DNA from 4 places in the Gordonia sp. NPDC003585 genome. Region 1 is predicted to be linked to each of the others. Evidence: predicted binding sites of a transcription regulator. Region 1 holds the regulator's gene; each other region holds the start of a gene.
The links. Region 1 encodes LexA, which represses DNA repair genes until DNA is damaged. Its sites were predicted from a motif close to CGAACANNTGTTCG; they were not measured.

Region 1 (5,150 bases):
GTCGGCGCGACCCCCGGCATCGGCGCGTCGGCGCGACCTGCCGGGCTGGTCTGCCCGATCGGCCGGCCGGTCGGCCGCGTGATGCCGCGCGGCGCGGGCTGCGTCCGCAGCGGCGTGCCGGCCGCCTTACGAGTGGTGACAATGGTCGAGTCCACGCTGGTGCGGGCGCGGCCCGAACGGGTGAGTGTCGCGCTGGTCATGCTGGCCTCCGGGGGTGCTCGTGGCGGTTGTGCCGGGTACTCGGGCAGTTCGGCGAACGCGCTGTCGAGGACGTTCGACGGCCTCGATCACGTGTTCGATGAACTGATGTTCGAGTTGTACCACGCCCGACCGACAAAGTCGCGCCACACCTCGAACAAATGTTTGAAGTGATCGTCGCGCTCCGCTAGGCTCGGGCCCACGGACATGTCAACACCCGCCGCCGACAACCAGCCGATTCGCTCTCAAGCGAGGCGGCGACAGAGAGGAATCCGAGCAGATGAGCGACTCACGGCCCAAGCGCACCGGAACTCGGAGCGATGATCGCGACCAGGACGCTCCCATCGATCCTGCCGCCGCCGAGGCGTCGCTGACCGCGCGTCAGCGCGGCGTGCTGGACGTGATCCGGCAATCGGTGCGCGAACGTGGCTATCCCCCGAGCATCCGCGAGATCGGCGACGCGGTCGGACTCACCTCGACATCGTCGGTCGCCCACCAGCTGCGCACGCTGGAGCGCAAGGGACTGCTCAAGCGCGACCACAACCGTCCACGCGCGGTCAACGTGCAGGACGCAGATCCGGCCGCGACCAACGCGGGAGGCGATCCGCTGCCGACGCCGACCTTCGTGCCGGTGCTGGGCAGGATCGCCGCCGGTGGACCGATCCTCGCCGAGGAAGCGGTCGAAGACGTGTTCCCACTCCCCCGCGAACTGGTCGGGGACGGCTCACTGTTCCTGCTGCGGGTGGTCGGCGAATCGATGATCGACGCCGCGATCTGCGACGGCGACTGGGTGGTCGTCCGCCAGCAGAGCGTGGCCGAGAACGGCGACATCGTCGCCGCGATGATCGACGGCGAGGCCACCGTGAAGACCTTCAAGCGCAAGAACGGACACGTCTGGCTCATGCCGCACAACGAGCTGTTCGAGCCGATCCCCGGCGACGACGCCGCCATCCTCGGCAAGGTTGTGACGGTGATGCGCCGGATCTGAGGGCAAGTACACCCCGTCGGATATCTGTACCTTTCAACCCGACCGTGGACCTGGCCAGAAACCTCAGCTGTGGCCAGAAACCGCTGGGGCGCCTCGGGTTTCTGGCCAGACACGCGGTTTCTGCACTCACGCAGCGCCGACGATGCGCCGGGGACACCATCTCGCCCCCGCACAGACAACCCATCCCGAGTGCTCGCATCTGCGCGCGTCTCCCATCCGCGCGCAATGCATTACGAGCAGATGGGAGGAATGCGAGCACCTGTTCCGTCGAGCCCGCTAACGTCGATCGGCGCGTTCCGCGGAACGCGCCGCACGGACGCGGCACCCGCAGAAAGCAGGGGAAGAAACTTCCTCCCCTACCCTCAGAGTCCTCCCCTACAAATTTCTCGGGGACGACTGTGAACCCCGGGGAAGAAACTCTTCCCCTAGATTTTGCGGCACCACACTGACGCATTTGCCCGGGTCAGCGACCTGGGCGCCGCCATCGACAGCGGAAGCACAATCCGTTGAAGTTGTGCCCGGAATCCGGGCACAACTTCATACGGAACCACGGACAGCCGAAGTCTTCGTCTCAGACGGCAGGAGAGAGCGGGGTGGCTGCGGCGTCGAGCACCGACGTCGCGGCCTGACGCGCACCGGCCGGATCCGCGGTTGCCAGTGCTGCAGTGGCGGCTTCGCGGCACGCGTCGAGGGTGACCTCGGCGAGCCGCGCGCCGACGCCGGCCGCGGCGACCGGTGCACTCGAGAGCGAGGTCACCCCGAGCCCGGTCAGCACGCATGCGAGGTTGGGGTCGGCGGCGGCCTCCCCGCACACCCCCACCGGCTTGCCCAACGTCTGACCTGCCGACGCGACCTCGGCGATGAGCTTGAGCACCGCCGGTTGCCACGGGTCGGTCAACGACGCGAGGTCCGCGGACATCCGGTCGGCGGCCATCGTGTACTGCGTCAGATCGTTGGTGCCGATCGATACGAAGTCCACCTCCGCGAGGATGAGCGGCGCCAGAATCGCGACGGCGGGGATCTCGACCATCACTCCGGCGGTCATCCCCCGCGCACGCACCTCCTGCGCGAACGCCGCTGCTTCCCGGGCGCTGGCGATCATCGGTGCCATCACCCACGGTGTCGATCCGGTTTCGGCTGCGGCCCGCGCGATCGCATCGAGTTGGTGCGCTCGAATCTCCGGGTTCTCCACCGCGATTCGGTCGCCACGAACTCCTAGCGCCGGATTTGCCTCGTCTTTGTGGTTGACGAACTTGAGCGGTTTGTCGGAGCCCGCGTCGAGCGTGCGAACCACGACCTTCTGCCCGGGAAATGCCTCGAGGACTTCGCGGTAGATGCCCGCCTGCTCGTCGACCGTCGGCTCGTCGGGGCGGTCGAGGAAGGCCAACTCGGTGCGGAACAGCCCGATCCCTTCGACGGGGTATCCGGTGGCCGTGCGTGCCGACGCCCCGTCCGCGACGTTGGCGAGCACCGAGACCTCGTGTCCGTCGGCGGTGCGCCCGGGCCCGTGCCAGGCGGCGACCGCTTCCGCACGCCGACGACTGGCATCGACCTGTGCTCGCGCCGTCGCCTCGTCGGGGCCGATGGTGATGGTGCCGAGCGTGCCGTCGATCAGCACGGGGGTTCCGGCCGGCACCGTCGTCAGATCCGATACCGCGACCACACAGGGAATCCCGAGTTGCCGGGCGATGATGGCGGTGTGACTCGTCGGGCCGCCGAGCCGGGTGACGAGGGCGACGGTGGTCGCCGGATCGAGTCCGGCGGTGTCCGCGGGCGCGAGATCGTCGGCGAGCAGGACAGACGGTTCGATCGGTTCCGGCACACCTGGTTCGGGCAGGCCGAGAAGTTCGGCGAGGACGCGGTCGCGCACGTCGTTGAGGTCGGTGACTCGCTCGGCCATGAGCCCGCCGAGCTTGGTGAACATGGTGGCGAACTGTTCGGTTGCCGCAGCCGCTGCCGCAGGCGCAGGCGATCCTTTGCGAATCAGTCCCGACGCAGCGCCGATCCACCCGCGATCCTCGGCGAGTCCGGCGGTGGCGGCCAGCACTTCGGCGGCTGCACCCGAGCTGTGCGATGAGCGGTCACGGAGTCGGCCGGCGACCATCCCCGCCGCGGCGACAAATCTTGCCACCTCGGGTTCGCGCTGGTCTTCGGGCAGTTCCGTGTTTGCACCCAGGGCGTCCGGGTCGTGGTCGGGGCGCTCCCCGGGCCAGATCGCCGGCCCGTAGGCCAGCCCGCCGACGACCGGCGTTCCCTCCAAAATGCCTCCCGCTAGCGTCTCGGTCACTGCGACCCCTCTCGTCTTCGAGTTCCGCTCCGCCAATCGGCGGCACGGCCGCACATACACGACTCAGTTCTACGCGATTCGTGTCCGGGCTCACCGTCGAGCTGCATTGCGTGACCGATGACCGGCTTTCGAATCTCTTGTGATCAAAGTTACAAGAAATGCTTGACTTGTCAACGCAAACAGGCGTAAACAAATAGATATCAACACTCAAGGCCACACAGATCAACACAACCACACGGGAATCGCAGACAGATCCACCCGGATGTCCCATCGAGAGATCGGAGCGGTGTTGTACGCCGAAGAACGCCAACAGGCGATCGCCGAACAGGTACGCGCGAACGGACGCGCCTCCGTCGCCGCACTCGCCACCAGATTCGAGGTGACGAGTGAGACCGTCCGCCGTGACCTGGCCGCCCTCGAACGGGCGGGCCATCTGCAGCGGGTGCACGGCGGTGCGGTGCGCGCCGGGGTCATGCGGGTGATCGGCGAGCGCGGAATCGACGAGCGGCAGGTCACCCAGACCGACGAGAAGGCCGCCATCGGCCGTGCCGCAATCCGCTTTCTCCCACCCGACGGCGGGTCCGTCTTCTTCGACGCGGGTACCACCACCTTCCAGGCCGCCTCCGCGCTGCCCACCGACCGTCGTCTCACCCTGATCACCAACAGCCTCCCGATCGCCGGCCTGCTGGCCAACCACAATTCGGCCAACCTGCACGCGATCGGCGGCCGCGTGCGCGGTCTCACCCAGGCGACCGTCGGCGCCGAAACCGTTGCGGCGCTCGAACGTCTACGGGTCTCGACCGCTTTCGTCGGAGCCAACGGCATCAGCGAGGCGCACGGATTGTCGACTCCCGACCCTGACGAAGCCGCGGTCAAAGCGGCAATGGTCCGCGTCGCGCAGCGGGTTGTGGTCCTCGCCGACTCGTCGAAGATGAACCGCGAAGACCTGTCCGGCTTCGCCGATCTCGACGACGTGGACGTCCTCATCACCGATTCGGGTGTTGATCCAGGCTTCTCCGCGGCGTTGTCGGCCCGGGGCATCGACGTGGTGATCGCATGATCCTCACCGTCACACCCAATCCCAGCCTCGACCGCACACTCGAGTTGCCCGGGCCCCTCGACCGAGGCGAGGTCCAGCGCGCCGTCGCAACCCGAGCCGAGGCCGGCGGCAAGGGCATCAACGTGTCCCGCGTGGTCGCCGAGGCCGCAATCGCGACCCGTGCGATCCTGCCCGCACGCGACGGAGATCCGCTGCTGCGGGCCCTCGACAGCGTCGGGCTGCCGTACGAGACCGTCGCGGTCGACGGAGAAATCCGGTCCAACATCACCATCGCCGAACCCGACGGCACCACGACCAAACTGAACGCACCCGGAACCGAACTCGACGCAGGACAGCTCAGCGCTCTCGGTGATCTCATCCGGACCCACGCGGCCGACGCCGTATGGGTCACCCTCTGCGGCTCCTTGCCGCCGGGAGTTCCGGTCGACTGGTATCGCACCGTTGCCGACGACCTCTCCGACCTCGGATGCCGGATCGCCGTCGACACGTCCGGGCCTCCGCTGCACGCAGCGGCACTCGGGTCCGTCGACCTGCTCAAGCCCAACGAGGACGAGCTCGCAGAGGTGACCGGTGCCGATGGCGAGGTCTTCCGACGCTCTGCGTCGACCGGAGATTTC
Region 2 (8,694 bases), on a different contig from region 1:
GGCAAGTGGCTCAACGAGAAGTTCGACGAGAACGTGAAGTCCAAGTTCTTCCGCGGTATGAGTTTTGACGATCCGGTCGGCGACCCGGGCTGGTTCGGTCCCGACAGTGCCACGTGGTATGTCCATTCCCACACGCCCGCACTGATTTTCGGACTGCAGTGCGCGTCGTACATGGAGCGGCTCGACCCGAGTATCTTCTGGATGGGCATGCATCATTCCCGGCTCGTGGAGAAGTCGTCGCAGACGTCGACGATGGGCCGGATCGACCAGGCCGGAGCCAACATCCGGTTAGGGCATTCGTTGGCCTTCTTCATCGGTACCGCTTACGGCACGACGGATACGGCCGAGCGTCTTGCCCGAACCGTCCGGGCCATGCATCACACCATCAAAGGTGTTCGGCCAGATGGGCTTCCGTACGACGCCGACGATCCGCTCTGGCTGCGGTGGAACTACGCGACCGTTGTCTGGGGAATTGCCACCGCGCACGAGATCTACCACCCTCGACCTCTACGTGGCGACGATCTGGACCGATACTACGGCGAGTTCGTCCGCGTCGGGCACGCGCTCGGGGGTACCGATCTGCCCACCACCAAGGCAGAGACTCTGGCCTGCCTGGAAGAGTATCTCCCGCGTCTGGCACTGACCCACGGCAGTGCGATGGCGACCGGCACCAATCTCACGAATCCTGCTCAGGCGGCGGTGGATTGGGCCGTCCGCGACACCATGCCCACGTGGGCGGCGCAGTTTGTGCAGTACCGCCCGCCGAATCCGGTCGAACGGCGTGCGCGTCGCAGCGCGGTCTGGAGTGCCATCAACGGACTGCACGCCAGCATGGGGGAGGCGCCCGAGTTTGCCGCGTCACGTCGCCGGGTTCAAGGCGGAACCACCGTGCCGCACACGGTTCCCAGTTACGTTCTCGGCACCGACCCGGAACTCAGCCGCGACGAGGTCGAGGCGACGATGGCGTAGGGCCATCGCTGGTGATCTCGACACGGTGCCTCGCTCCGCTCGGTACCGGCTCGATCCGGCGGATCTCGACACGGTGCCTCGCTCCGCTCGGTACCGGCTCGATCCGGCGGATCTCGACACGGTGCCCATCCCCCGCTGGTTGATCTCGACACGGTGCCCACCCCCCGCTGGTTGAGCCGACACCGAGCCCCCAAGGGCGAGGCGTCGTGTCGAAACCACCTGGCAAGCTGACAATGTCCCTAACCTCAACCATCAACCACCCTTGAATTTCTGATACGGCTGTGACTCCTGCGCATCTTTCCGGGCTCTCTTCGCACCACCAGTAACACTAGTGTCGGGTCTCTGACCTGCGAAAATAGTCCTTGACTCGCATACATGTTCGAGTATTCTGGACGCATGCCCCACATCGAACACCTTTGCGACCAGCTCGCCGCGTTCGCTCCTCCGGACACTGCCCGCGAGGTGCACGAGGCCCTGTCGGCGCTGCTGCGGCTACGGAACATGGTCGACCACCACGCCGCAGTCCTTGCTGGGGCCGTGGAGCGGTTGGGGCTCGCGACGAAGCAGGGCCGCACCACCCGCGAACTGTTGATCGTCATGGGGTGCGCGCCCGCGGTCGCCACCCGGTTGCTGCGTGTCGGTGTTGCTCTGGCCGGTACACCACGATTGGCTGGTCACACCGCTGACGGCACGCTCTCCGGTGAGCACGCCGACGCGATCGCCCGGGGACTTTCTCATGTCGCGACGCGGGCGAGGGAACCGCTGTCGGAGTCGCAGCGTCAAACCTGTGTGACCGATCTTCTGGCCCAAGCCTTCTCCGGCGCCACTCCCGCCGACATCGACCGCCGTGCCCGCACCCTAGGCAACCGGGTCGCCGACGATGCTCCTGCTGCGGTGCCTGCCCGCGATGACCGCGACATCAACACCTTCGATGTGACCACCGATGGTGACGGCCGGGTTGTGGTGCGTGGCGATGTGGATGCGGTGATCGGGGAGAAACTGCACACCATGATCGACGCCCTGGCCGCACCTCGTCCCGAACCCGACGGCTCTCCGGATGCCCGCTCGCCCGGGCGTCGCCGCTCCGAAGCGTTGGAACGCATCCTTGATGCCGCCGCCCACGTGGATGACGGGTTGGTGGGCATGCCGAAACATCAAGTGCTGCTCACGTTGCCGGCGGACAACCCGGATCTGGCGTCGATGGCGTTCACCGGACCCGTCACCCTGGACACCGCCCGGTTGTTGACCTGTGACGCGGTGGTCACCGCGATCACCGTCGACAAGGACGGGGTGCCGGTGGCGATGACCGACAACCTACGCCTGTTCCCACCACACCTGCGTCGAGCGTTGATCGTGCGTGACGGAGGGTGCTGCATCAAATGCGGCGCGCCGGCGTCCTGGGCCCACGCACACCACATCAAACATCACGCCGACGGCGGCAGAACCGTCCTGGACAACGGGTGTCTGCTGTGCCCGTCCTGCCACACCGATGTGCACCACAACGGGTGGGACGTCGTCCTCGGGGCTGACCGCCACCCCTGGCTGATCCCGCCGGCCTCCGTCGATCCGGGAAGGAGACCACTACCGGCCTACAACCGACGCACCATGCGCCTGGACAACGCCGCCTGAACCCACCAACCTGAACCAGCCAACCGCGTAGCACCTTTCGCACCCGACCCCGGTCGGGACCGCACCCGTACCTTGAGAACTTCATAGTGTGAAGCGCGACGCCACGGGAAACCGTTGCCGCGCAGTCGAAGCCACCTATCTCTGAACCCAGCATGGCCGCACCAGCGGACCAACACGCCGGGATAGCGATGGCTTCGACTGCGCGACAACGAATCCCGGTATCGAACAGGTCAGAGGTGCACAGCCACTTCGTCGCCGAGATGGAAGGGTGTGGTCAGCGGAAGCCGGTCGCCACTCCAGAACCGGCCGGGGTCGAACCAGTTCGAATCCTTCGACGCGTCGACGAGACCCATGTCGGAGTAGGTGATCGCGACGACCTCTGCGCAATAGGCGGCTTCCAGTCCCACGGTCTCCTTGTGCTCCTCGTCGTGTCGCCGTGCACGCCGTTCGCGGGCCTTGCGGTCGAGGTAGGGGATGCCGCGAACCATGTCGACGCTCGTGGGGATGCGGCCCCGGAGCCAGCGGCCGGCAAGGCGCGCGGTGGTGGGGAAGGGTGTGCCGTCGAGTCGGGCGATGACCCGCAACAGGATGTCCTCTTGCTCGGCTGTCACGTCCGGGGTGAGTTGTCGAATCCAGCAGCTCTGCTCGTACCGGATCATCCACTGTTCCACCGCTTCCCGGGCGTCGTGGAGTTGGACGCCACGATGGTTGGAGCCGGTCCACACGTCGGTGAGTTTGTCGCCGAGTTCGGCGTGCCACAGCAGCGGTGGTAGGTCGTCGAGGCCGACGGTCATCGCGACATGGTTCACCGGCGAGTTGGTGAGCGTGCGGATCGCTCGGTCGGGTCCCGAATGACCGCGGAAGAGCCAGATGTCGCCGGTGCGGGTGGCGTCGAGGGCCTCGTCGAGCGAGATGCCTGCGTCTGCGCTGCGTGGGTGCACGGATGCAGGGTAATCCACGGACTATCCTCGGGCATATGCGCAACGTGTGGAAATGGCTCGGTCTGGCCGGCGCGGTCGGCGTCACGACCGGAGGTGTGTTGGTGGCGCGCGATCAGCGGCAACGCAACTCGTACTCCGCCGACGACGTGCGGGACCGCCTGCGGCAGCGGTACGAGTCGGCCAACAACGACGGGGACGATGCGACCTCCGGCAACGCCGACAACTGACGATGCACTCGCTCGACCCGCTCGTCGCCCCGGTCGATCCGGTGGTCGCCTTGACCCGGATTGCGTGGCTTCTCGAACGTACTCGGGAGAGCACCTACCGCGTCGAGGCGTTTCGCCGAGCCGCGGTGGCGGCGGCCGGGATCGACGGACTGTCTCACGCCGCCCGCACTGGCGGACTGACGAATGTGCGGGGCATCGGAAACACCACCGCAGCCGTCATCACGCAGGCGGTCAACGGTGCGGTTCCCGACTATCTCGCTTCCCTGCAGTCGGCCCACACCGAACTCACCGACGACGCCGCCGCGCTCTTCGACGCACTCCGCGGTGATCTACATGCGCATACGAACTGGAGCGACGGTGGGGCACCCCTGTCCGAAATGGCTGATGCGGCACAGGCATTCGGCCAGGACTGGTTGGCGATCACGGACCACTCACCGCGGTTGACCGTCGCCAACGGGCTCAGCGCCGAGCGGCTCGAGCAACAGATCGCCGACATCGACACGATCAACACCACACGATCGGACGGCCTGCGCATCCTCAGCGGAATCGAAGTCGACATCCTTGACGACGGTTCCCTCGACCAGTCGGAGGAACTGCTGGCTCGGCTCGACATCGTCACCGCGTCGGTGCACTCCAAACTCAAGATGGACGCAGCGCCGATGACCGCGCGGATGACGGCGGCCGTCAGCAATCCGCGAGTCAACGTCTTGGGTCATTGCACTGGGCGACGCGTACTCGGCGGCCGCGGTCGGCGTGCGCCGTCGGAGTTCGACGCCCGGCAGGTGTTCGAGGCCTGCGCCGAGCACGGGACCGCGGTGGAGATCAACTCGCGTCCGGAGCGGGTCGACCCGCCCGACGAGCTGATCGAACTGGCCCGTGACATCGGGTGCCTGTTCGCCATCGACTCCGATGCGCACGCGCCCGGTCAACTCGAGTTCAAGGCGTTCGGCGCACAACGGGCCGAACAGTTCGGAATCGCGGCCAACCGGATCGTGACGACCTGGACAGCCGACGCCGTCATCGAGTGGGCAGCGTCGAGTTAGTTGCAGTCCCCGGCCTCACGGGTTGGTGAACTCGGCCAGGAACTCGGTGAGCATCGTCGCGGTCACCGGCCGTGGGAGCGCCTGAACCGCCGCGATGATGGCGGCCATGTCCAATTCGCCGTCGGGATCGTGCGGATCGATGCCGGCCCCGATCAGCGCCTGCTGCACGGCGGCGCTGGGCAGCCCGACGACATCGTCGACGCTCACCGCGCCGCTGTCGAAAGCGTGCGCGAGATCGGCCAGTGCGGGTGGGGGACTGGCGGCGCGCAGTCCGCGAACGTCGTCGGCGGCGTTGCGGCATGCGAGAACGAGTTCGTCTGCGACAGTTGCGGTCACGGGTGTGATCGTGAGGTGCGTGGTGGGCGGAAGCGACGAGCCGTCGGGCTGGGTGAAGCCCGGCTGCATCTGCAAGGTGAAGCCGCGCCGGTCGACTGCGGTCGCCCATCGATGGGGGTCCACGGGGTGTTCAGAATCGGGATCGGCCGCGACCGCGAACACCGGCCCCACGGGCGACGCGACCACGCGCAGGCCGTCGATCTCGTCGATCACCGTCCGAAGCCGGTCGGCGACCAGACGGGTGGTGGCCACAAGCGACGCGAACCCATTGACACCGAGGTGGCCGGTGATGGCCCACGACGACGCCACACCGGACGCCGAGCGGGAGCCGAGCAGAGTCGGATTCACCACCGGGTAGCCCGGCCAGTCGGTCGTCGCGAAGTACTGCGCCCGGTGGCGGTCTCGATCCGAATGGAGAAGAAGCGACGCACCTTTCGGGGTGTAGCCGTATTTGTGGAGGTCGGCCGACAGGCTCGTCACACCGGGTACTCGGAAGTCCCAGGGCTCGGTGTCCGAACCCCACCACGGCAGTGCGAAGCCGCCCAGGCAGGCATCGACATGCAGTGCGATACCGCGATCGAGCGCGACTCGACCGAAAGCGGCGGTCGGGTCGAGGGCGCCCGTCGGATAGTTCGGGGCCGACGCCACGAGGAGAAAGGTGTCCTCGCACACCGCTGCGGCCACGGATTCCGGTGTCGGTGTGGTGGTTTCGGGGTCGACGCTGAGGCGGATGGCCCGAACCCCGAGTAGTTTGGCTGCCTTGAGGAAGGCCGCATGTGCGGTGGTGGGGACCACCATCGACCCGGCGCCGGGCGCTACACCCGCATGATCGCGGGCCGCCTTGACCGCGAGAATGCAGCTCTCGGTACCGCCCGACGTGAGCGTGCCCACCGCATCCGGGGCGTGGAACACCGTGCGTCCGAACGAGATCAGGTCCCGCTCCATCGCTGCGACCGAGGTGAAGACGGTGGGATCGAGACCGTTGACCGGCTGCACTCGCGCGATGGCCGCGGCCGCCAGAGCGTCGAGCTCCGCGCGGCCCGAGTCGTACACGTAGGAGAGAACTCGACCGCCGTGGGTCGGGGCGTCGGCCGCACGCAGGGCAGCGAGCCTCCGGAGGATCTCCTCGGCGGGCAGACCGGGTTGCTCGTCGCGCGTCATGCCTGTTCCCGATCGGTTCTCAGCCCGCGCATCAGCAGGAATGTCGAGGCGACCAGGATGGCCGGCACCACGGTGAATCCGACTACTACCCCGACGAGTGCGGTGTCGGGCTGATCGGGTGTCTCGTCACCGGATGACGACGCAAAGCCGGTCAGCCCCAGGATGATCAGATACACGGCCGGTCCCAGCGCGAGACCGACTGTTTCACAGGCCGTCCAGAGACCCGAGAGCGCGCCGCCACGATCGGTGCCGACGCGTTCGGTGTGTTCGTCGATCACGTCGGGGAGCATCGCCAGCGGAAACGTCTGCATGCCTGCATACCCGACACCAGCGACGCCGACGGCGACAAACACCCACCACCCGGGGCTCCACACAGCGACCACCGCTCCCGCCGCGCCGAGGACGAACAGTGCCGAGGCCGCCGCCAGCCCGGTTTCCTTGCCGCGGTGGCGACCGAACCGATACCACAGCGGCATCACCACGATCGCCGGTGCGACGAGTGCGACGAAGAACAGTGTGAGCATTCCCGAGTCGTCGAAGGTGTAGGTCGCCACGTACTGGGCGCCTGCCAGCATCACTGCGCTGGCCAAGGCCTGAACCACGTAGACCGCGAGCAGATTCCGAAACCGTGGGGTCAGGTTCAGGGCGGCGATGGCGTCGCGATAGCCGCTCACGGATTCCGGGTCCGACGTCGGCGGTGGAGCATCTGCTCGGCGGGCGGCGCCGAATGAGGCGATGAGCATGCCGCCGGTGATGACGACCGCAGCGGCCACCGCCATCGCCACGTATCCGGCGGAACCGCCGACGACGTCGCGAATCGCCGGGCCGCCGGCACCGACCACCAGGATGGTGATGGCGAGCACCACGATGCGCGTGGCGACAAGGCGCGTGCGCTCGTGGTAGTCGGCGGTGAGTTCGGTGGGCAGCGCGACGTATGGAACCTGAAAGAGGCTGTAGGCCACTGCGCTACAGGCGAAGAAGAAGAGAACCCACGTCGCGGCGGCGGCCACCGGCCAACCGGTCGGCGTCGAGAACGTGAGGACGAACAGCGGCGCGATTGCGAGGGCGCCGACCACCATCCCGGTGGCACGACCACCGGTCCGGGCCAGGGCGCGGTCGCTGCGCGAACCGATGATCGGGTTGATGACGACGTCGATGATCTTGGGGATCAGCACCACCACCGACGCAAGCACGGCGGGAACCGCCAGGGTGTCGGTGAGGTAATAGGCGAGGACCAGACCCGGCAGAACACCGAAGCCGCCGGTGCCGACGCTGCCGGCCGCGTACGACGCGACCACCGACCGGGTCAGGCGACGATCAGTCGTCACGGTCATCGATAGCTCTCCACACGCTCCCACATCCGTACGTAGGCTTCGGCGGCCCGGAACAGATCCGCCACCAACATCCGACCGTCCGGCCCGGCCTGGACCCGTAGGCTTTCGATCCAATCAGGCAGGAGTCCGTAGTGTGCGGTTCCGTCGCGATTGACGTCGAACACGCGAACTCCGGACACCTGCCGATGGATCCGGGTGGTGCCGTCGGCAGCGGTGAACGGGTAGCGGACGGGGTTGTATTTCGCCGACGGGCGGGGGTGCGCCTGTTTGCCCAACCCGCCCATGTCGGGGCCGAAGCCGACGCCGAAGAAGAACCGCGGATCGCGTTGGGCCCGGAGGGTTCGCCACGCCGAGATGAAGTCCGGCGGCATGTCGCCGTGTCTGCCCACTTCGCCGGGATCTGCCTGCGCCGGTGTGGCGAACAGGCCGACGATGCCGCCGTCGGTGAGGATGCGTCGGTAGTTGGTCTTGTCGGTCCAGGTGTGTGACGACACGACCCCGGGGTAGTGCCTGCTGCCCACGATGTCGAGCACTCGCGTCGCGGACTTGACGCTGAGGTGGTCGACGTCGATCACCATGCGGCGGGCCACAATTGCGCGGACCGTGTACTCACCCAGCATCGTCAGACCGTGCACGTTGCACACGTCGCTCGGGTACCCGACCACCGGATTGTCGTGCTGATGCGTCCGGCACCGTTCGACGGTCCAGGGGTGACCGGTTGCCAGTTCCTGTCCGGCGTTCACCGCGACGCCGGTCGCGCCCTGGTCGAATCGTGTTCCGCCGAGTGCGTTGTCGAACTTGTGGGTCAGGATCACCTGTCGAATACCCATGCCGCGGAGTTCGTCGAGACCACGATCGATGGCGGCGCGGTCACACTGCGGCCGGCCGGCGACCGAGCGGCAGCCGAACGGTTCGGACACCTCGATGCCCAGCGTCACCGCCAGCTTGCCCGCCGCGATGACCCGGCGGGCATCGGCGGCGGTCGAGACGATGCGCAGGAAGCCACGTCCCCGTCCACCGGCCTGCGCGTCGATATAGTCCTGCAACCCGAGGA
Region 3 (8,694 bases), on a different contig from region 1:
CGAGTTGCATCGACGACACTCCGAGGTCGAAGAGCGCCGCGTCGATGTCGGATACCTCCGCGTCGTCGAGCACCTCTGCCAGGCTGTCGAATCGCGCCTGGTGCAACGAGATCCGGTCGGCCATGTCGGCCAGGCGCCGGCCGGCGATGGCCAACGCCTGTGCGTCGCGGTCGATCCCGATCAACCGGGCCTCGGGGAAGCGGCGCAGGATCAGCTCGCTGTGACCGCCGGCGCCCAGTGTGGCGTCGACGAAGATTCGTGGACCTGGGCCCTCGAGCGCTGGAGCGAGCAGGTCGGCCATCCGGTTCGCCATCACCGGGACGTGGCCATGGCGACCGGTGTCGTCGGAGTCGGCGTGTTCGTCCACGGATGCACCCCTCGGATTCGGCAGTCGGACGGGAGGCGTTGCGGAGGTGGCACTTCGGGTGAGTCGGGGTCCCGACCCGGTCACGCACCTGGCGTTGGGGAAGTACGCCAGGGTCGGACCGGGCCGGGGCCTCGTACCACCCGAAGCCCTGTTCATCTGTCCGCCCATCATCTCGGCTACAAGACCGCGTTCAACGCGGCCGAGTTCGCGGCCGAGAAGTTCTCCTCGTGCTGGCTCTGGTAGTCACGCCATGCGACGGCATCCCAGATCTCCAGGTGATCGAAACTGCCGAACACCACACATTCCTTGGTCAGTCCCGCGTACGCCCGATGGTCGGCGGACAACGGGATCCGCCCCTGCCCGTCGGGCCGCTGCTCCTCCGAACTGGCGAAGAAGTAGCGCTGGTAGGCGCGGGCTTCCGGATCGTTGCGGGACGCCTCGACGATCTTCTCCGCCATCGCGTCGAACTCTTCGGTTCGATACACCGACAGGCTGTGGTCTTGGCCCTTCGTGACCATCACCCCTCCTGCCAGCGCGTCGCGAAACTTGGCGGGCAACGTGAGTCGCCCTTTGTCGTCCAGCTTGGGCGTGAATGTGCCGACAAATCGCACTGCCATGTCGGTACCTCCCGCCCACCGGGTTCGGCATTTCCGGTCTGCCTCACCCGGTGCTGCCACAGTACCCCACTTTCCACCACTTTCCACCCCCTCGTGGCCCTGTGTGAGCAAGAGCCATCAAAGAACCTGCTCAGAGGCTAGAAATTGGGTGGGGGAAATTTTGTGGCAACGGCGATTCACGATGCTCTTTGGGCATATCAGAGTGACAGATTGCGTCGTCCGGGTCACATGTGACGTGCTCCGACGCAATGGTGGGGCACAGTGGGGCGTCCAGGTGGGGCGTAGTGGGGAGCCCGGGTGGGGCACGGCGGGGAGTCGCGCGGACAAAAGTAGGGGAAGAAACTCGTCCCCTACCCTTGGTGTCCTCCCCCAGAAAATTCTCGCGGAGGACTACGAACCCCGGGGAGGAAGTTCTTCCCCTAGACTTTGCGGCAGGACGCCGACGCATTTCCCCAGGTCGCAGCGCCGCTCACCGAACTCTTCGGATCGGGACGGGATGGACCACCGGAAAGCGCGAGAGCCGCGCACCTCGGTGCGCGGCTCTGGCGGTACGTACGTAAAAGTGTCAGCGAACGTGTCAGCCGACGTGTGGCGTGCTCAGATCACTCCTGCTCGAAACGGCGATTGAAGCGTTCTTCCATCCGCTCGGACAGCTTGCGCTTCTGCGCGCCCGCCCCTCCGGACTGCTTCTTGCCGCCCCGACGCGATCGGTCGCCGCCGGCCGCGTCGGAACCCCCGCCCCAGAGCGCGAAGAGCCCAGCGGCAAACATGACGAGGAACCCGATGAGACTCACGATCGGGAAGCCGCCGATGTCGATACCCACGACGAGCCCACCGACCAGCAGGACGAGCCCGACGACAAAGATCGCCACGGCCTGCAGCCGCCTGCGGCCGCTCGCCTTTCCGAGGCGCCGACGCTTCACACTGGACGCAAACTTGGGGTCTTCCGCGTACAGAGCGTTTTCGATCTGTTCGAGCATGCGCTGCTCGTGCTCCGAAAGTGGCACCGACCCTCCTTCTCCCAACTGGCCGCGTAACGCCGACTACGACGTCACCCTCGGGCGCATTTTCATGCGAATGCGCCTGTTCTGATCCCATGATACGAGGTGAATGCACCTCCGACCACCATTACCTGCCGTTCTGCGTCGATCTGTCGTCAACGGCGTCGCGGTGAGCGGCTCACGTCACGCCGTACGGCCCATCGAATCGTTCCCCTGACTCACCCGGCCCTGCTCATAAGCGATGACGTGAGCCTCGACGTGCTGCAGGAATCCGGTGACCGCCACGCGCATCGCGGCAACGTAGCGCGGGTCGATCGTTCGAACGATCCCGGACTCGATGCGCATGCGGGTGGCCGACAGCGACGCGAAGACCTGCACCTCGCGGGCCAGCTCAGGAACCACGACGACCGTGCGCGACCACGCGTCGGTGGCCCCACGCCGCGGACGTCCGGGCAGTTCGTGGACGGCGAGCGCTGCGCCCGCCGCACGTAGCGCGGCCAGGTAGTACTGGCGGAATCGCTCGGGGTCGTCGGGGACACCGTCCGCGTTGTCGAACAGGATGTGCGCACGGTCCAGCAGATCTCGTGCGCGGCCCACCACGATCGGGTCTGCAGCCACCCGGCCCGCGGCAGGCACCGACCGGCGTCGGGCCTGCGATCGGCGATCGCGCATGATTCCTCCAGACTCCAGGAGCGTCTCGGACGCTTCGGCGGCAGGCGCTTCCCTCGCCCACCGCCGAAGCGACGCGTCGTCGGGGTGCGCGCGAACAGCTTGCGGAGGCACATCCATCGAACACCCGTTCGACACGTTCAATATAGCTAGCTCTGCTCCATCCTTCAAGACGGGTGTGACAAGTTCCCCCACCCCGACCATCCCGAGAGAAAGGTCAGCGAGGCGTTGACGATCCGGCTGGTCACCCTGACCGGGCAGGATGCCCGACTGTGGCTCGAACCCGCCCTCGACATCTACGTGACCGCGATGCGATACCCGCGCGGCACGGAGGTGCACCGGGCAGCGCTGTGGCGCGAGCACATCGGGCGGCCCGGATGGCGTGCGCTGGGAGCGGTGACCACGGTGTCGCCGCACGAGGCCCACACCCTGCCCGGCTCACGCCGCCGGGTGCAGCCGCCGGTGGGGCTCGGGGAGAACGACGTCCTCGTCGGCATCGCCTACGGCTACACCGGCGCGCCCGACCAGTGGTGGAATCAGCAACTCCGCCTCGGGTTACGCCAACGTGGGCATCCAGCCGAGGTCGTCGAAGGGATTGCGGCCGACTATTTCGAACTCACCGAACTGCACGTGCACCCGAGCGCCCAGGGTCGCGGAATCGGACAGTGGCTGCTGGGCCGGCTGCTGACCGAACGGCCTGAGAGTCACGTCCTGCTGTCCACTCCGGAGATCCCCGAGGAACGCAATCGCGCGTGGTCGCTGTACCGGCGAATGGGATTCACCGACGTCCTGCGAAACTTCACGTTCACCGGCGATCCGCGCCCCTTCGCATTCCTCGGCCGTCGGCTTCCGGTCGACCTCGGGCCGGCAGCCGGACCGCAACCGTGAGCACCCAAACGTGCGGTGGGGCCGGCATCGCCGACGCCATCGTCATCGGATCGGGCCATAACGGTCTGGTCGCGGCGGCATACCTGGCGCAGGCCGGCCGCGACGTCGTCGTCGTGGAGCGCGACACGGTCCCGGGTGGTGCCACGTCGACGGTGGAACGCTTCCCCGGCTACCGGGTCGATCGCGGCTCCTCGGCACATCTGATGATCCGGCACTCCCCCATCCTCGACGAACTCCGTCTGCCCGAGGCGGGTCTGCAGTACTTGGACTGCGATCCGTGGGCATTTGTCCCCGCCACCGACTCGGCGCCGCCCATCGTGTTCCGCACCGACCTCGACGCCACCTGCGCATCGATCGAAAAGGCTTGCGGCCCAGCCGACGCCGACGCATATCGACGCTTCGTGGCAACCTGGGGACCGCGTGCCGAGGCCGTGATGCGCACCTTCTACCGGCCGGCCACGCCGGGACGATTCGCGGGCGCGTTCGTCGGACTCGGTGACACTGCGTCGACGGCACGCACCGGAATCGCCGGTCGCCGCGCCGGGCAGATGATGGCGCTCTCGCAAGAACTGATGGCGTCGGGCGACTCGCTCCTCGACCGCTGGTTCTCCTCCGAACACCTCAAGGCGGGGCTGGCCTGGTTCGGTGCGCAGTCCGGACCACCGATGAGCGCACCGGGCACCGCACCGATGGTCGGGTTTGCGGCACTCATGCACCGGATACCACCCGGACGCGCCGTCGGGGGCAGCGGCGCACTCGCACAGGCGCTGATCGCGCGCATCACCGGCGACGGCGGCGCGGTTGCGGTCGGCACCCCGGCCGAATCGATCACTCGCTGCTCCGACCATTGGCGCGTCGAGTTCGACGGATCGCCACCCCGCTGTACCCATCAGGTGATCGCCGCCTGCCACGTGCTCACCACCCTCGACTTGCTGACCGCGGGTGGCTTCGATGCCGACACTGCGCGGCGGTGGCGGTCGTCGGTGGTCGTCGGCAACGGCATCGGGATGGCGGTTCGAGTGGGCACCACGGCACTGCCGGACTATCCCGGGCTGCCATCGGGGCTGCCTGCACACAGCGTGCACTCCGGCCTGGGTCTGCTCGTCACCGATCGCGCCCACCTCGTGCGTGCCCAGGCCGCGGCGGCGGTCGGCGAGCTACCCGAGCGTCCGGCCTGCGTCGCCATGAGTTACTCCGCGATCGACCCGACCCTCGCTCCACCCGGACGACACCTGCTGACGCTCTGGGCTCAGTGGCATCCGTACCGACTTGCGGGCGAGCGCTCGTGGGCGCAGTTGGGCGAGGTCGCAGCCGATGCCGTCTGCGGCGAACTCGACCGGCACGCACCGGGATTCACCGACACCATCGAGCACCTCCACGTGCAGACACCGGCTGATCTGGAAACCGAACTCGGACTCACCGGCGGCAACATCATGCACGTGGAGATGTCGATCGACCAGATGTTCATGTGGCGACCGCACCCCGACCTGGCACACCACCGCGTGCCCGGCGCGGACGGCGTCCTCCTCGCGGGCGCCTCGACACATCCCGGCGGCGGCGTCACCGGCGCCAGTGGTCGAATCGCCGCCACGCTGGCCCTCGGCGCGCGCACACGCAGACGTCGCGGTGGCGCGCGACGCGGCAACGGTCTGGCACGATGAGCACCGTGACCTCCCCAATCGACGCGCCACGACGCCGGCTCCCGATGCTCGCAGCGGTCCTGCTCCTGCTGGTCGCCGCCCCGCTGATGTCGGGTTGCCTGGAACGGTCGACCACCGTCGGTGACCGCTATTCGGGCACGATCGTCGTCGCGACCTCGCCGGACAATCCGCATGGCGCACCCAAGCTGGACCTCCCCGAGTCGATGGCCTCGCTGGTCTCGGTCACCGAGTACCGCGCCACACCCACTCCGTCGACAACGCCGGGCGGCCCCGGGCCGAGCGGGTCGACGTCGACCACCACCACCCCGCGCACCCCGGGCAACGCCGACGACGATCGCGCGACACACGTGGGTACCCGGGCCACCTTCTCCGGCCTCACCTCCGGCCAGCTGAGCCAGCTCGGCGACATCGTCGCGGACTCTTTCGGGGACACATCGGTCACCATGGATCTCACCGCGAAACGCAGCGGTGAGGTGGTCCGGTTCCGCGGTTCCACCGACCTCACCGATCTGGCACCTCAGCGCGACTACGTGCAGTTGACACTGACCTTCGCCGGACCGATCACCGCGACCAACGGCGATCAGACCGGTGAGTCGTCGGTGACGTGGACACCCGAGCCGGGCAAACCGTCGGACTTCAGCGCCGACGCCACCTACCCGGACCCGGCGACGGCCGCGGTGAGCAGCTGGTCGTGGTTCCTGGCGGCCATCTGCCTGATCGTGGTCGCGGTGATCGTCGCGATCGCCTACTCGTCGCGCCATCGCGGTCCCCGGCCCGGCCGACCCGTCCGGGCAAAGACCCCATCGACCGCCAAATCCGACGCCAAGTCAAAGCCAGATGCCAAGTCTGCTTCCGACCGGGCCACGCAGGACGCGTCGAAATCCTGACGAATCCTTCCGCCGGCTGAGGCGCTCGAGGCGCTAGCCGAGAGCCTCGAAGCCCTGGTGAGAGGACATTGTTGTCTCAACAGCGCCCTTCGAGGCTCGCAAGCTCGCACCTCAGGGAGCGGTGAAGGCTCGCTTCGCGGGTCCTGAGCAGCGAGCTTGCGAGCGTGACAAAGGGCGCACCTCAGGGAGCGGTGAAGGGCTCGGCCCGCACGAACTCAGGCAGCGGCGGTCAGCTGCTCAGGGCCGGGGCGCCGAGAACCTCGCGGACGTCGGCGCCGAGGCGCTCGAGCACCTCGCTGGTCGCCTTTGCGAAATTCAGGCTGCAGAAGTGCAGACATGGTGCGCCCTCGGCGATGAGCCGCTCGGCCATCTCGGTGGCGAGGTCGATACCGACCGCCCGCACTGCCGCACGATCTTCCTCCGGACCGTCGCCGGCCGCGGCACTCAGCCGGGCGTCGACCGCCGGCGGCAACACCGAACCCGAGAGCTGGACCATCCGGCGGACGCTGGCGAGGGAGGTGATCGGCATCAGACCGGGGATCAGGGGCTTGGCGGCCTGCTCGGCGTCGGCGGCGTGCACGCGATCACGCAACCGCAGATAGTGATCGACGTCGAAGAACATCTGACTGATCGAGTACTCGGCGCCCGCACGCAGCTTGCGCACCAGGTTCTGGGTGTCGTGGTCGAGATCGGGCGCCCGGTGATGACCCTCCGGGAACGACGCGACGCCGACGTGGAAGTCGCCGAGGCGCTCGATCAGCCGCACGAGTTCCTCCGCATACTGCACGCCCTCGGGATGTGCGACCCACTCGCCGAGCGGATCGCCGGGCGGGTCGCCACGCAACGCGAGGATGTTGGTGATCCCCTGGTCGGCGTAGGCGCCGACGAGCGCGCGCAGCTCGGCGACGCTGTGATTGACCGCCGTCAGGTGAGCGACCGGCAGCAGCGTCGTCTCGGCGGCGAGTTCGCCCGCGATGCGGACCGTGCGGTCCCGAGTGGAACCGCCGGCTCCATAGGTCATCGACACAAAGGCAGGTCCCAAACGCTCGAAGATGCGCACGGCGCGCCACAGCCGGGCCTCCCCCTCGGCATCCCGCGGCGGCATGAACTCGACCGAGAACGGGATCGGGCCACGATGTGGCGTAGCCAGGCTCTCGACGATCGACGGCGCGCGGCCGGATCGGGTCTGACCTGGACGGCCGGTAGCGGATGGAGTCACCCGACCATGATACGGACGCTGCCCGACCATCTGCGATCGCGGTCACCCCCCTGCGCCGCCGCCCTGTGGCCGCGAGCACGCCATCGCATAGCCTGACAGGGTGACCTCCACGATCCCCACGCCCGTCTCGCTCGACGAGGTGCCCGCGGCGGTCGAGGGCCGGCTGCGCACCTTCTTCGCGGCCACCACACCGGTCGCCGAACAGATCTCTCCCGCGGTGGGCACGGCGGCGCGGATCGTTCGCGACTTCGTGCTCCAGGGCGGCAAGCGAATCCGGCCGGTCTTCGCCTTCGCCGGCTGGCGGTGCGGGAAGACCGCGTCGGAGCACACCGAATCGCGTTACACCGCGTCGGACACCTTGCGGGTATGTGCCGCACTGGAATTGGTGCAGGGATGCGCGCTGATCCACGACGACATCATCGACCGCTCCGACACGCGACGGGGCAGGCCGACCGTGCACCGCGACGTCGAAGGCCGCCACCGTGATCAAGGTTGGGCGGGCGACTCCGGGCAGTTCGGGATCGCGGCGGCGATCCTCGCCGGTGACCTGGCGCTGGCCTGGGCCGACGACCTCGTCCACGGCCACATCCCGGGCGCGGCCGCGCCAGTCGGCGTGACCCCGTTGTCGCCGACGATCGGTGCGACGTGGGCCTCGATGCGTACCGAAGTGCTGGGCGGACAGTATCTGGACATCGTCAACGAGGCGAGCGGCGACGAATCGGTCGAGGCGGCGTTGCGGGTCATGGAGTACAAGACCGCGGCCTACACGGTCGCCCGTCCGCTGGAACTGGGTGCGCGACTCGCCGGCGCTTCGGAACCTCTGATCACCGACCTGCGGTCCGTCGGACACGATCTGGGCATCGCTTTCCAGTTGCGCGACGATCTGCTCGGGGTCTTCGGGGACCCGGAACGCACGGGCAAGCCGTCGGGCGACGACCTGATCACCGGAAAGCGCACCGCTCTGCTGGCCATCGGCCTGCGCCGCGCCGACGACACCGCGCCCGCCCGCGCGGCGGCGCTGCGCGCAACAATCGGGCGCGAGCTCACCGAGAGCGAATTATCTGCGGCACGAGCAACTCTCGTCGATGTCGGGGCAGTTGACGAGGTCGAATCGAGGATCTCCGAGCTGCTCGCCTCAGCCCTCGCGGTACTCGACCGCATCGACATCGGCCCCGACATCCGGGCCGAACTGAGCGCCGTGGCGCATCGCACCGCCTACCGCGAGACATGACCGACACGGCCGGCACCCACACGACACCCGTCCGAGCCGGACTCAACGGCACGGCCCGGGCGGACCTCGCCATCGGTATGGTCGGGTCGATCCTGGTGTGTCTGGGCGCTTTCGGTGTCGGCGACCCGCCGCGCAACAGCGGGCTGCTCACCGA
Region 4 (8,694 bases), on a different contig from region 1:
CCATCGAGAAGTGATGTCCCATCTTCGACACACCCGCCCCGACCCACACCGTGACCATCAGCAACTTGAGGGCGATGATCATGTCCACGAAGGGCAGGAAGCCGAAGAAGACGATCGCCGGCAGGTACTGTTCCGAGCGCGCAGCAATGAAGATCACCTTGTCGCGCAATCCGATCACCACCATCAAGGGGATGAGCGGGTACATCAGTACAGGGTTCACCAGACCAGCATTGTCGGCGACCACGGAGTCCAGCGACGTCGAACTCACACCCGGAAGAACGATGGCCACAACCAGATTCACCAAGATCAGCGAATAGACCGCGATGTCGAACGGCGTGCGGGTGTCACCACGGGTGAACGGCACCTTGTCCGGCCACGGTGGCAGACGAATCGTCTGCGGCCGTAGCCAATACAGGAATCCGCCGGTCATCGGCTTGAAGTGCCCGGCCAGCGGACCCCACGAACCGCCGATGCCGAGGACCTCGACCAGCACCGTCCACAACAGGGCCTTCTGATAGACAATCGGCTCGTTCCACCACTCGCCGACGTGCAGCGGATTGAGGCCGGACGTCAGGGTGGCGATGGTGATGCCGACGCCGGCGTAGAACACGAACACCTTGACCAGATAGATCAGGTGCACCATTTTCGGTGTGCCGAAGCCGTATTCGGCCCAATGCGCACCGAGGATGCGCAGCCGCTCGAGGAACGGTTTGTCCAGAAAGGTCGCCGGGTCGACCGGCGGGAAGTCGGGTTGGGTCAATCCCATGGCAGATCTCTCCTCAATTGATTTGGGTATGGGGATGGGTGTTCGGGGTATGGGGTATCGCCACGACGCCAGGCCGGCGTCGCGGAGGCTTCTCTTTGTTCGCTCAGGTAGGCAGCGGGTCCTTGAGGCCGCTCCGTAGAGATGGCTTGTCGATCTTTCCGACGGGGTTGCGCGGTAGCTCGTCGACCACGTGAATACTGCTGGGCAACTTGATCTTTGCCAGCGCACCAGCGATGTGCGCGATGAGCTGCCCCTCGGTGATCATCCGATCGGGATAGGAAACGACAAACGCGACCGGCACTTCGCCGTACAGGTCGTCGGGCATTCCGACGACCGCGACTTCGAGCACGTCGGGATGGGTGGCGAGTGCGTTCTCGATCTCCTTGGGATAGATGTTCTCTCCGCCTCGGATGATCATGTCCTTGATCCGGTCGACGATGGTCAGGTAGCCGTCGGCGTCGAGCCGTCCGACATCGCCGGTGTGCAGACGTCCGTCAATCACCGTGCTGCTGGTCGCCTCGGGTCGATTCAGATAGCCGCGCATCACATTCGGGCCGGTGATGACCACCTCACCGATCTCGCCGGTCGGTACCTCGTTGTCGTCCGCATCGACGATGGCGATGTGCTGGTCGGGCAGGGCGGGGCCGACTGTGCCCAGCTTGCGCACTCCGTCGACCGGGTTGCACGCCGAGGCGCACGTGCCCTCGGTGAGTCCGTAGCCTTCGACGATGGGAATGCCGAGTCGGCTTTCGGCCACCTCCAGCAACTCCTTCGAGATCGGTGCCGCACCGCAGATCGCAAACCGCAGGGAGGCAACGGCATCCGCGGTGAGTCCGGGCTGCGAGACCAGCAACGCGTAGATCGTCGGTACCGCTGAGAAGTACGTCGGGCGTAGTCGTGCGGTGTCGTCAAAGAAGCGCGCGGGCGAGAATCTTCCGGTGATGCTCAGTTGGCCACCGGCAAGCATCGGAGCCAGGAAGCTGACGCAGATCGCATTGACGTGGAACAGCGGTAGCACCAGCAGTGCGTGATCGCGCTCGGTGAGCGAAAGATGCTTGGCCATGGCCGATCCCATGTAGAGCAGATTCGCGTGCGTCAGGCGTACGCCCTTGGGCCGGCCGGTGGAGCCCGACGTGTAGATGAGCAGCGCGTCGTCGGAAGGTGCCGGACTCTGCGGAGGCTGCCAGTCCGGCGATGCCTGTTCGGCCAGGTCTTCCGGTGCGATGACGGTACGTGCCGGCGACGCGCCATCCGGGCCGCCCACAACGATCCGCGCGCCCGAATCATCCAGCTGATAGGCCGCTTCCACGGGGGTGAATGCCGGGTTGACCGGAGTCGCAACCGCACCCACCCGCCAGGCCGCCATCATCGTGATCAGGAGTTCGACCCGATTCGGCAGGAACGTCGCCACCACGTCGCCCGCACCGACACCCTCGCGGGACAGCTGCTCGGCGACCGCTTCGACGCGACGTGCGAACGCGGCGTAGTCGAGCGCCACCGAATCGTCGCGGACGCACGGAGAAGCGCCGCGGTGGGCGAGGTCCCAGGCGAAGTAGGTACCGGTCACGGTTGTTGCCCTTTCGGTGACGATGGGGTGTGATCCAGGACACTATGTGCGGATGAACGCGCTGGGTACGGCCTACCAAGCCAGAGTTCAGGGACCGAATTGTGCTGAGGGGACAATCGCGGCTGCGAGACTTGACGCAGTTGCTCGTATGCGAAAGGTCCCCGTGATGGCATCGCTCTTCATCCGCACGCTGCAGGCGCACCAGTGGCTCTACGAACATTCCGGTGGGCTCGTCGGTCACCGACTGCTGTTCGGCAATCCGACGCTCCTGCTGCGGACCGTCGGGCGTCGTACCGGTGAAAACCGCTGTAGTGCACTGACATACGGCCGCGACGGGGACGCCTACCTGGTGGTTGCTTCCAACGGCGGTTCGCCGAGGCCGCCGGGCTGGTTGGCCAACGTGAAGGCCAAGCCGGACTGCGAGATCCAGGTGGGCCGCACACGTCTACAGGTGGTTGCTCGGCCGACCTATCCCGACGACCCAGATTACGCCCGGCGATTCGAGATCGTGGATAAGGTCAACCAGGGCCGATACACCGGCTACCAGAAGAAGACGTCCCGGCCGCTGGCCATCGTCGAATTGAGGCCGCCACACGGGTGATGCCATCGGGCAGTCACTGCCCATCGCTGTCGGCGTGATGATCAGTCCACTCCCGATCGTCGCGGTGGTGCTGATGTTGGTCAGCGGCAACGCGCGCGTGAACGCTCTGGCCTTCGTGGTGGCCTGGTTCCTCTCGATCACGGCGGTGACCGTGATCGTTTCGCTGGCCGCCGTTTCTGCCTCGTCCGACGACGGTGCGCCGTCTTCCTGGCAGGGCTGGCTGAAGGTCCTACTGGGCTTCGGGTTGATAGCTCTGGCAGTCAAGCAGTGGCGTGGCCGTCCGCGCGACGACGCAGAGCCAGAGACACCCAAGTGGATGGCCGCGGTGGACACCTTCACCCCGGTCAAGGCCGCGGGTCTCGCTGCGTTGCTGGCGGTGGTCAACCCGAAGAACCTGCTCCTGGCGGTGTCGGGAGGCGCTGCGATCGCGACTGCTGCAGCCGGCTCGACGGGCGCGGCGATCGGAGCCTCGCTCGTGTTCGCCGTGGTTGCGAGTGCCGGCGTTGCCGCGCCGGTGATCGTCTACTTCGGCGCCGGCGACCGTGCCGCACATATTCTGGGCAACCTCAAACAATGGCTCACCCAACACAACGGTCCGATCATGGCGGTGTTGTTGCTGGTCATCGGTGCGAAACTGATCGGCGACGGCATCACCATCCTGTGAGCACCCATCTGCGGTGACCTCCCACCCGAACCACCGGCGTACGAGAAGTCTCGAGAACCGGAGGTCATCGTGGAGTCATCAAGTGGTTGCAACTCAAGGCGAGGTCGTCATCGCGCACCCGAACGTCGCCGTTGGGCGGGGTGGGTAGCTGCGGGGTCGGCCCCGGCCGTCCTGGCGTTCGCCGGCGCCGGACTGGCATCAGCCGAGACCACCGCACCGGCCCGACATCCTGCGGTGTCGGTGCACCAGTCGGGCGATCGCACCGGACCTGGTGTGCGTGCGCTTCCTCGCTCAGCGCCACTGCCACGCCTCGATCCGGCGAAGTTCCGGGCGCCGCAGCGGACCGAACCGGTCCGTCCGATCGTCGCGCCGCGCGGAACGGTGCGGATCGGCGATCTCCAGGCTCCAACGCCGAATTGGATGAACTCGCAACAACGCTCCCAGGTGAACAACGCTGCAGCAGACGCTGAGGCGCAGGTCGCCACTGCTGCCGATTCGGTTGGCCTACCCGCCGCCCGTTCGGATCGGGTGGCCGCAGCGGTCGTCGGTGATTCCGCCGCAGGTGCCGCCATCGCCACGGCCACCGTCGGAGCTCCGCTCGCGGCCGCAGGTGCGCTGGTCGGAGGTGTCGCCGGATTGATCGTCGGCGTGCCGTTCCTGCCGGCCGGCCTGGTTGCCGGTCCGATCGCGGGTGCGGCCATCGGTGCAGCGGCCACCGCTGCCCCGTTCACAGCACTCGGCGCGGGCATCGGTGCCGGCGTCGGATTGGCTCGCGGATTGGCCGAACCACCGCACCGCTGAGGTCTGCTGTCGTCCGTTCGGACGCATCCCTGCGTACTGACGTGACACTCTCTGTGTGATTGCCGATGCTCTACACAGGGAGGTCAGCATGAGTGCCAGCGGGACGCGGTTGGCGGCAGGTGACGTGATCGCCGGGTACACCGTCATCCGGACGTTGGGGCGCGGCGGGATGGGCACGGTGTATCTCGTGCAGCATCCGCGCCTGCCGCGGAATCAGGCGCTGAAGGTGTTGGCGTCGACCCTCGGCGGCGATCCGTCGTTCCGGGAGCGCTTCCGACGCGAAGCGGATCTCGCGTCGCGCCTCGATCATCCGAACATCGTCAATGTTCAGGACGCCGGGGTCGAGGACGACGTCATGTGGATCGCGATGCAGTACGTCGACGGCACCGACACCGCGGCGATGCTCCGCGACAGCGACGGACCCCTGCGGGCCGACGCCGTGGTGGGGATCATCGCCCAAGTCGCGTCGGCACTTGACTACGCACATGCACAGGGGCTTCTGCATCGTGATGTGAAGCCCGCCAACATCCTTGTGACCGCAGGGGCGAGCGTTGCGACGGGGCAGTTGAACACCGGGCAGGCAGGGTCGTGGCGGGCGCTGATCGGTGATTTCGGTGTGGCCCGTCTGATGACCGACTCCACCGATCTCACCGGCACCGGCAACATGATCGGGACCCTCAACTATGCGGCCCCCGAGATGTTCGGCGGTGCACCGCTCACACCGGCGGTCGACGTCTACGCGCTCGGCTGCACGCTGTATGAGTTGCTCGCCGGGCAGCCTGTCTTCACACGGCCCGACCAGCTCGGCCTGATCGGCGCGCACGCACACGCGCCGGTCCCGCGTCTGTCCGAGGTGCGTCCCGATCTACCGGTCGCACTCGACGACGTGATCTTTCGAGCGCTCGCCAAGCGGCCCGAGGACCGCTTCCACACGTGCACCGACCTGGCTGCGGCAGCATCTGCCGCGTTGCATGAGAAGCCATCTCCGACAACAACTCTGGGACGAACGGTGTTGTCGCCACCCGCGTATCGTCCGACCGAGATGCGCCCCACCACGGCTGTCGGGCGACCCAACTTCAGTGGGCCGGCGCCGGCCTATCCGCCGCCGGGGAACCGCCCGCCGACCGGACCGCCCCCTGGTGGGCCGAGCCCCACTCCCCCGCGTCGTACGGGGTTGATCGCGGCCGCGGTGGTCGGGGTTGTGGTGTTGGTGGCGGCCATTGCGATTGCCGCGGTGGTTCTCACCGGTGGTTCCGACGACACACCGAGCGCCGCGGTGCAGACCACACCCACCACCGTGGGTTTGTCCGTCACGGAGACGTCACCGCCGACGACCGCCTCGACCACTGCGGAGGCATCGCTGACGGGAACCTGGCGTGGTGCGGTGTCGGGAGATCAGACGGGCTTCGACGTCGTCGCCACCATCACGTCGAATCAACCGGTCGCCGCCACAGTCGAGTATCCGCAAATCGGTTGCGCCGGAACATGGACCGAGAAGTCTCGGCAGGGGACGACGGTGATCCTGACCGAGAACATCACCCGCGGCACCTGCGTCACGTCGGAGATCACCATCACCCCGATCTCCGACGATTCGCTCTCGTACTACTCCAGCTATTTCTCGCAGTCGCAGAACCGGACGTTCGTCATCAACGCGACGCTGCGGCGCGTGTGACTAACCGATCCCGAGGTGCTCTTCCAGCATCCCGACGAGCCGATTCTCGATCACTGATTCCGGGTTGATGGTTTGTCGGAGTTGGAGTCGGGCGAGTTCGTTTCGCGTGCGGGCGTTTTCGAGCAGCCGGAAGTGCCCGACGACACTGTCCTCGGTTGCCTGTGTGTCACCGTCGTCCGGCGGCCCGTGGATTTCCGCACGCACTCTGTTGAGGTGTGCGGTGAATCCGGCGGCGATGTCGGGGAAGCGGTTGATTTCGACAAGCTCAATCCGGCGGATGCGTGCAGGGTTGGGTGGTGCGCCGGGGTGGGCGTTGAGTCGCCACGCGCACCGTCCGGCGTCGGGGCCGTCCTCGATGATCCAGGTGGTGAACTGACCCGGTTTAGGCCCGACTCGCCGGTTATGCGGTGGGCAAGCCGGATACAGTTCGGTGATGTCGGTGTTGCCGCCCAACGCGAAATCCAGTTTGGCGTGGTGTATTTCAACGTGGGTGGCCGGTTGATCACAGTCCGGTGCCGAACACCGCTCCCCGCCGATGCGAACAAACGACGCCAACCGTTGAGCCATGGAGGCCAACCGCTTACCCCGACCAAGGAACAGCGGCTCGGGCTTCGCGCCATCAAAGATCGCCAGCCACGGCTGCACCTGTCCGGCCATGCCGATCAGTTCAGAGATCGGGATGACCCCACCGGTGGCGGTGGTCGCCACCCCGGACCCCCGGACCAAATCCGCCAGGTTGGCTTTGATGATCAGCTGGATCGGCAGACCGCGATGGGTTGTGCCGAGCAGACCGTCTTCCAACACCGCTTTCAACAACGCGTTGAGCGCGTCGTGATTGCACTGGGCCACCGACCGCCCGTCCCGCAGAGCGGCCGCGGCCACCACGTTGGGGTCGGCATCCTCATACGGCCCGGACGGCGACTCGGGGTCCTGTGGGTTGTTCATTCCGGGCTGCGCCCACGCGGCCAACATCGTCGCAAATCGGTTTGCCAGAACAGGATCGAGCGTGCCGGTGAGCTTTGACGTGCCGTCGGCGCGTTGCTTGTTCATCCACAGATTGCGGCGCCGGGCGCGGTCGGCGTCGTCGGACAGGGTGCCGTCGGGGTCGAGATGACCGAGGAGGCGTTGTCCGGCGGTGGCGATGTCGTTGGGGGTGTGTTCTTTGGCGATGTCGACCATCTGCCGCTCGGCCGCAACCTGCACGTCGTGCGGGGTGGTGTGCGGGATCTGATCGAGGGTGTCGAGCACGGCGCGGATGTGTCCGTGTCCGATGCTGCCCTCGGCGAACGCTTCGGCCACCGCGGGGAAGCGGGGTTCGCGTTCTTCGCCGGTCGGCTGGCGGAAGGTGGCGGTGACGGCCATCTGGGCGCGGCGTCGGCCCGGATCGGACACGCGCAGGCGGGCGTTGAAGAAGTTGGTGGGGCTGCGATATCCCATGCGGTGGGGCAGATCTCGATCCGACACCTCGACCAGCTGCCGGTCCCCGGCATAAGTCATCCGAGCCAGAGCCTGCTCATGGGCGGCAGCGACCTCCACCAACTCGTCGTCGGTGCACGCTGTGAGATCAGCCTCGACCAACTCGTCGAGCAGGGCATGGACCTGCGCCACCAACTCCGCTGCGCGTGACGTGCCGCCGATAGTTGTGGTCATCCGATGCTCACCCCCGAAAGCCGTCCCCTCGAACTTGTGTTCGAGAGTAACCGCTCCGAGCGGCCCGCGCAAGGGATTTCTCGAAAATTCTTTCGATGAGTTTCTGGCGGCTGCTCAGTAGGGCGGAACGTCGATGATCGGTCGTCGGACGTCCGCACCGGCACCGTCGAAATGCCACCACTCGCCCGAGTACACCGACAGCCCGCCGGCGGACATCGCCGACCGTAATCTTGCGCGATTACGTTGTGCCACCGCGGAGACTCCGTCGGTCGCGTACGCGGTTGCCGCAGGCGTGAAGGAGTCGAAGTCGGTACCCATCTCGACGAGGCAACGGTCGGCGATGCGCCGGTTCGGCGGGCAGCCGGGTCGTCGCGCGGCCAACGTGACGTCGACCGACCTGCCCGACTCGTGACTGCGCGAATACGGCCCCGGCGCAGCGACCCACGCGGGATTCGACACCTTCTCGTACATGGTCTGCTGCACCGAATGCGGGCGGTAGCAGTCCCAGAACACCAACACCTCGTTGCTGCGCCGTAGTTGTTGCGCGGCACGACGCAGTCCCGGACCCATCGACCGGTGAACCAGGCAGCGTGCATTGGCCGGGTACAACCGCACCCCGACAAAGTTGTTCGTCGTCGCATACCGCAGATCGATCAGCGCATCGGGCACAACGCTGCGTACATCGATGAATCCGACCGACCGGGCGTTGGCCGACACCGGCGGAATCCGCGTCGGCGATGCAGTGACGCTGCCTGGCGGCGAGATGATCGACGGGCTCACGTTCTGCGACGGCGACGCCGAAGCCGTTCGTTCCGACAGGGTTTCGTTGGCGCACCCGACCGCGACGGTGCCGGCCACCAGCAGGGTGACCAACCGCAGAACCGATCGTCGACGCATTGGTGTGTTTCTACCACGTCTCCGATGCACGAGCGTCGAGTCATAGGCTTGCCATGTGCACGCGAACACCATCACC

Region 2: the regulator LexA is predicted to act here: its motif matches at 1,338-1,351, upstream of ABZW74_RS20595 (DUF222 domain-containing protein).
Region 3: the regulator LexA is predicted to act here: its motif matches at 2,775-2,788, upstream of ABZW74_RS19835 (SAV_6107 family HEPN domain-containing protein).
Region 4: the regulator LexA is predicted to act here: its motif matches at 7,751-7,764, upstream of ABZW74_RS17290 (DUF222 domain-containing protein).

The regions. Positions count from the first base shown of each region.
Region 1 covers NZ_JBEXMX010000147.1:56-5,205, forward strand. Annotated here, with positions in the region: partial or broken gene ABZW74_RS23735 (hypothetical protein) at 1-372, shown strand, start outside; gene lexA (transcriptional repressor LexA) at 479-1,186, shown strand; gene ABZW74_RS23745 (putative PEP-binding protein) at 1,758-3,473, opposite strand; gene ABZW74_RS23750 (DeoR/GlpR family DNA-binding transcription regulator) at 3,763-4,533, shown strand; gene ABZW74_RS23755 (1-phosphofructokinase family hexose kinase) at 4,530-5,150, shown strand, end outside.
Region 2 covers NZ_JBEXMX010000091.1:6,323-15,016, reverse strand. Annotated here, with positions in the region: gene ABZW74_RS20600 (oxygenase MpaB family protein) at 1-969, shown strand, start outside; gene ABZW74_RS20595 (DUF222 domain-containing protein) at 1,366-2,598, shown strand; gene ABZW74_RS20590 (guanylate cyclase) at 2,829-3,557, opposite strand; gene ABZW74_RS20585 (hypothetical protein) at 3,575-3,766, shown strand; gene ABZW74_RS20580 (PHP domain-containing protein) at 3,769-4,809, shown strand; gene ABZW74_RS20575 (aminotransferase class V-fold PLP-dependent enzyme) at 4,825-6,306, opposite strand; gene ABZW74_RS20570 (MFS transporter) at 6,303-7,640, opposite strand; gene ABZW74_RS20565 (sphingolipid ceramide N-deacylase) at 7,637-8,694, opposite strand, start outside.
Region 3 covers NZ_JBEXMX010000084.1:10,671-19,364, reverse strand. Annotated here, with positions in the region: gene rsmH (16S rRNA (cytosine(1402)-N(4))-methyltransferase RsmH) at 1-367, opposite strand, end outside; gene mraZ (division/cell wall cluster transcriptional repressor MraZ) at 544-984, opposite strand; gene ABZW74_RS19840 (DUF3040 domain-containing protein) at 1,587-1,991, opposite strand; gene ABZW74_RS19835 (SAV_6107 family HEPN domain-containing protein) at 2,169-2,657, opposite strand; gene ABZW74_RS19830 (N-acetyltransferase) at 2,883-3,542, shown strand; gene ABZW74_RS19825 (NAD(P)/FAD-dependent oxidoreductase) at 3,539-5,203, shown strand; gene ABZW74_RS19820 (DUF3153 domain-containing protein) at 5,248-6,090, shown strand; gene ABZW74_RS19815 (methylenetetrahydrofolate reductase) at 6,320-7,216, opposite strand; gene ABZW74_RS19810 (polyprenyl synthetase family protein) at 7,410-8,540, shown strand; gene ABZW74_RS19805 (alpha-(1->6)-mannopyranosyltransferase A) at 8,537-8,694, shown strand, end outside.
Region 4 covers NZ_JBEXMX010000065.1:7,599-16,292, forward strand. Annotated here, with positions in the region: gene ABZW74_RS17260 (DUF3556 domain-containing protein) at 1-766, opposite strand, end outside; gene ABZW74_RS17265 (AMP-binding protein) at 870-2,333, opposite strand; gene ABZW74_RS17270 (nitroreductase/quinone reductase family protein) at 2,500-2,934, shown strand; gene ABZW74_RS17275 (GAP family protein) at 2,957-3,598, shown strand; gene ABZW74_RS17280 (hypothetical protein) at 3,833-4,399, shown strand; gene ABZW74_RS17285 (serine/threonine-protein kinase) at 4,488-6,071, shown strand; gene ABZW74_RS17290 (DUF222 domain-containing protein) at 6,072-7,721, opposite strand; gene ABZW74_RS17295 (M15 family metallopeptidase) at 7,836-8,618, opposite strand; gene ABZW74_RS17300 (endonuclease/exonuclease/phosphatase family protein) at 8,674-8,694, shown strand, end outside.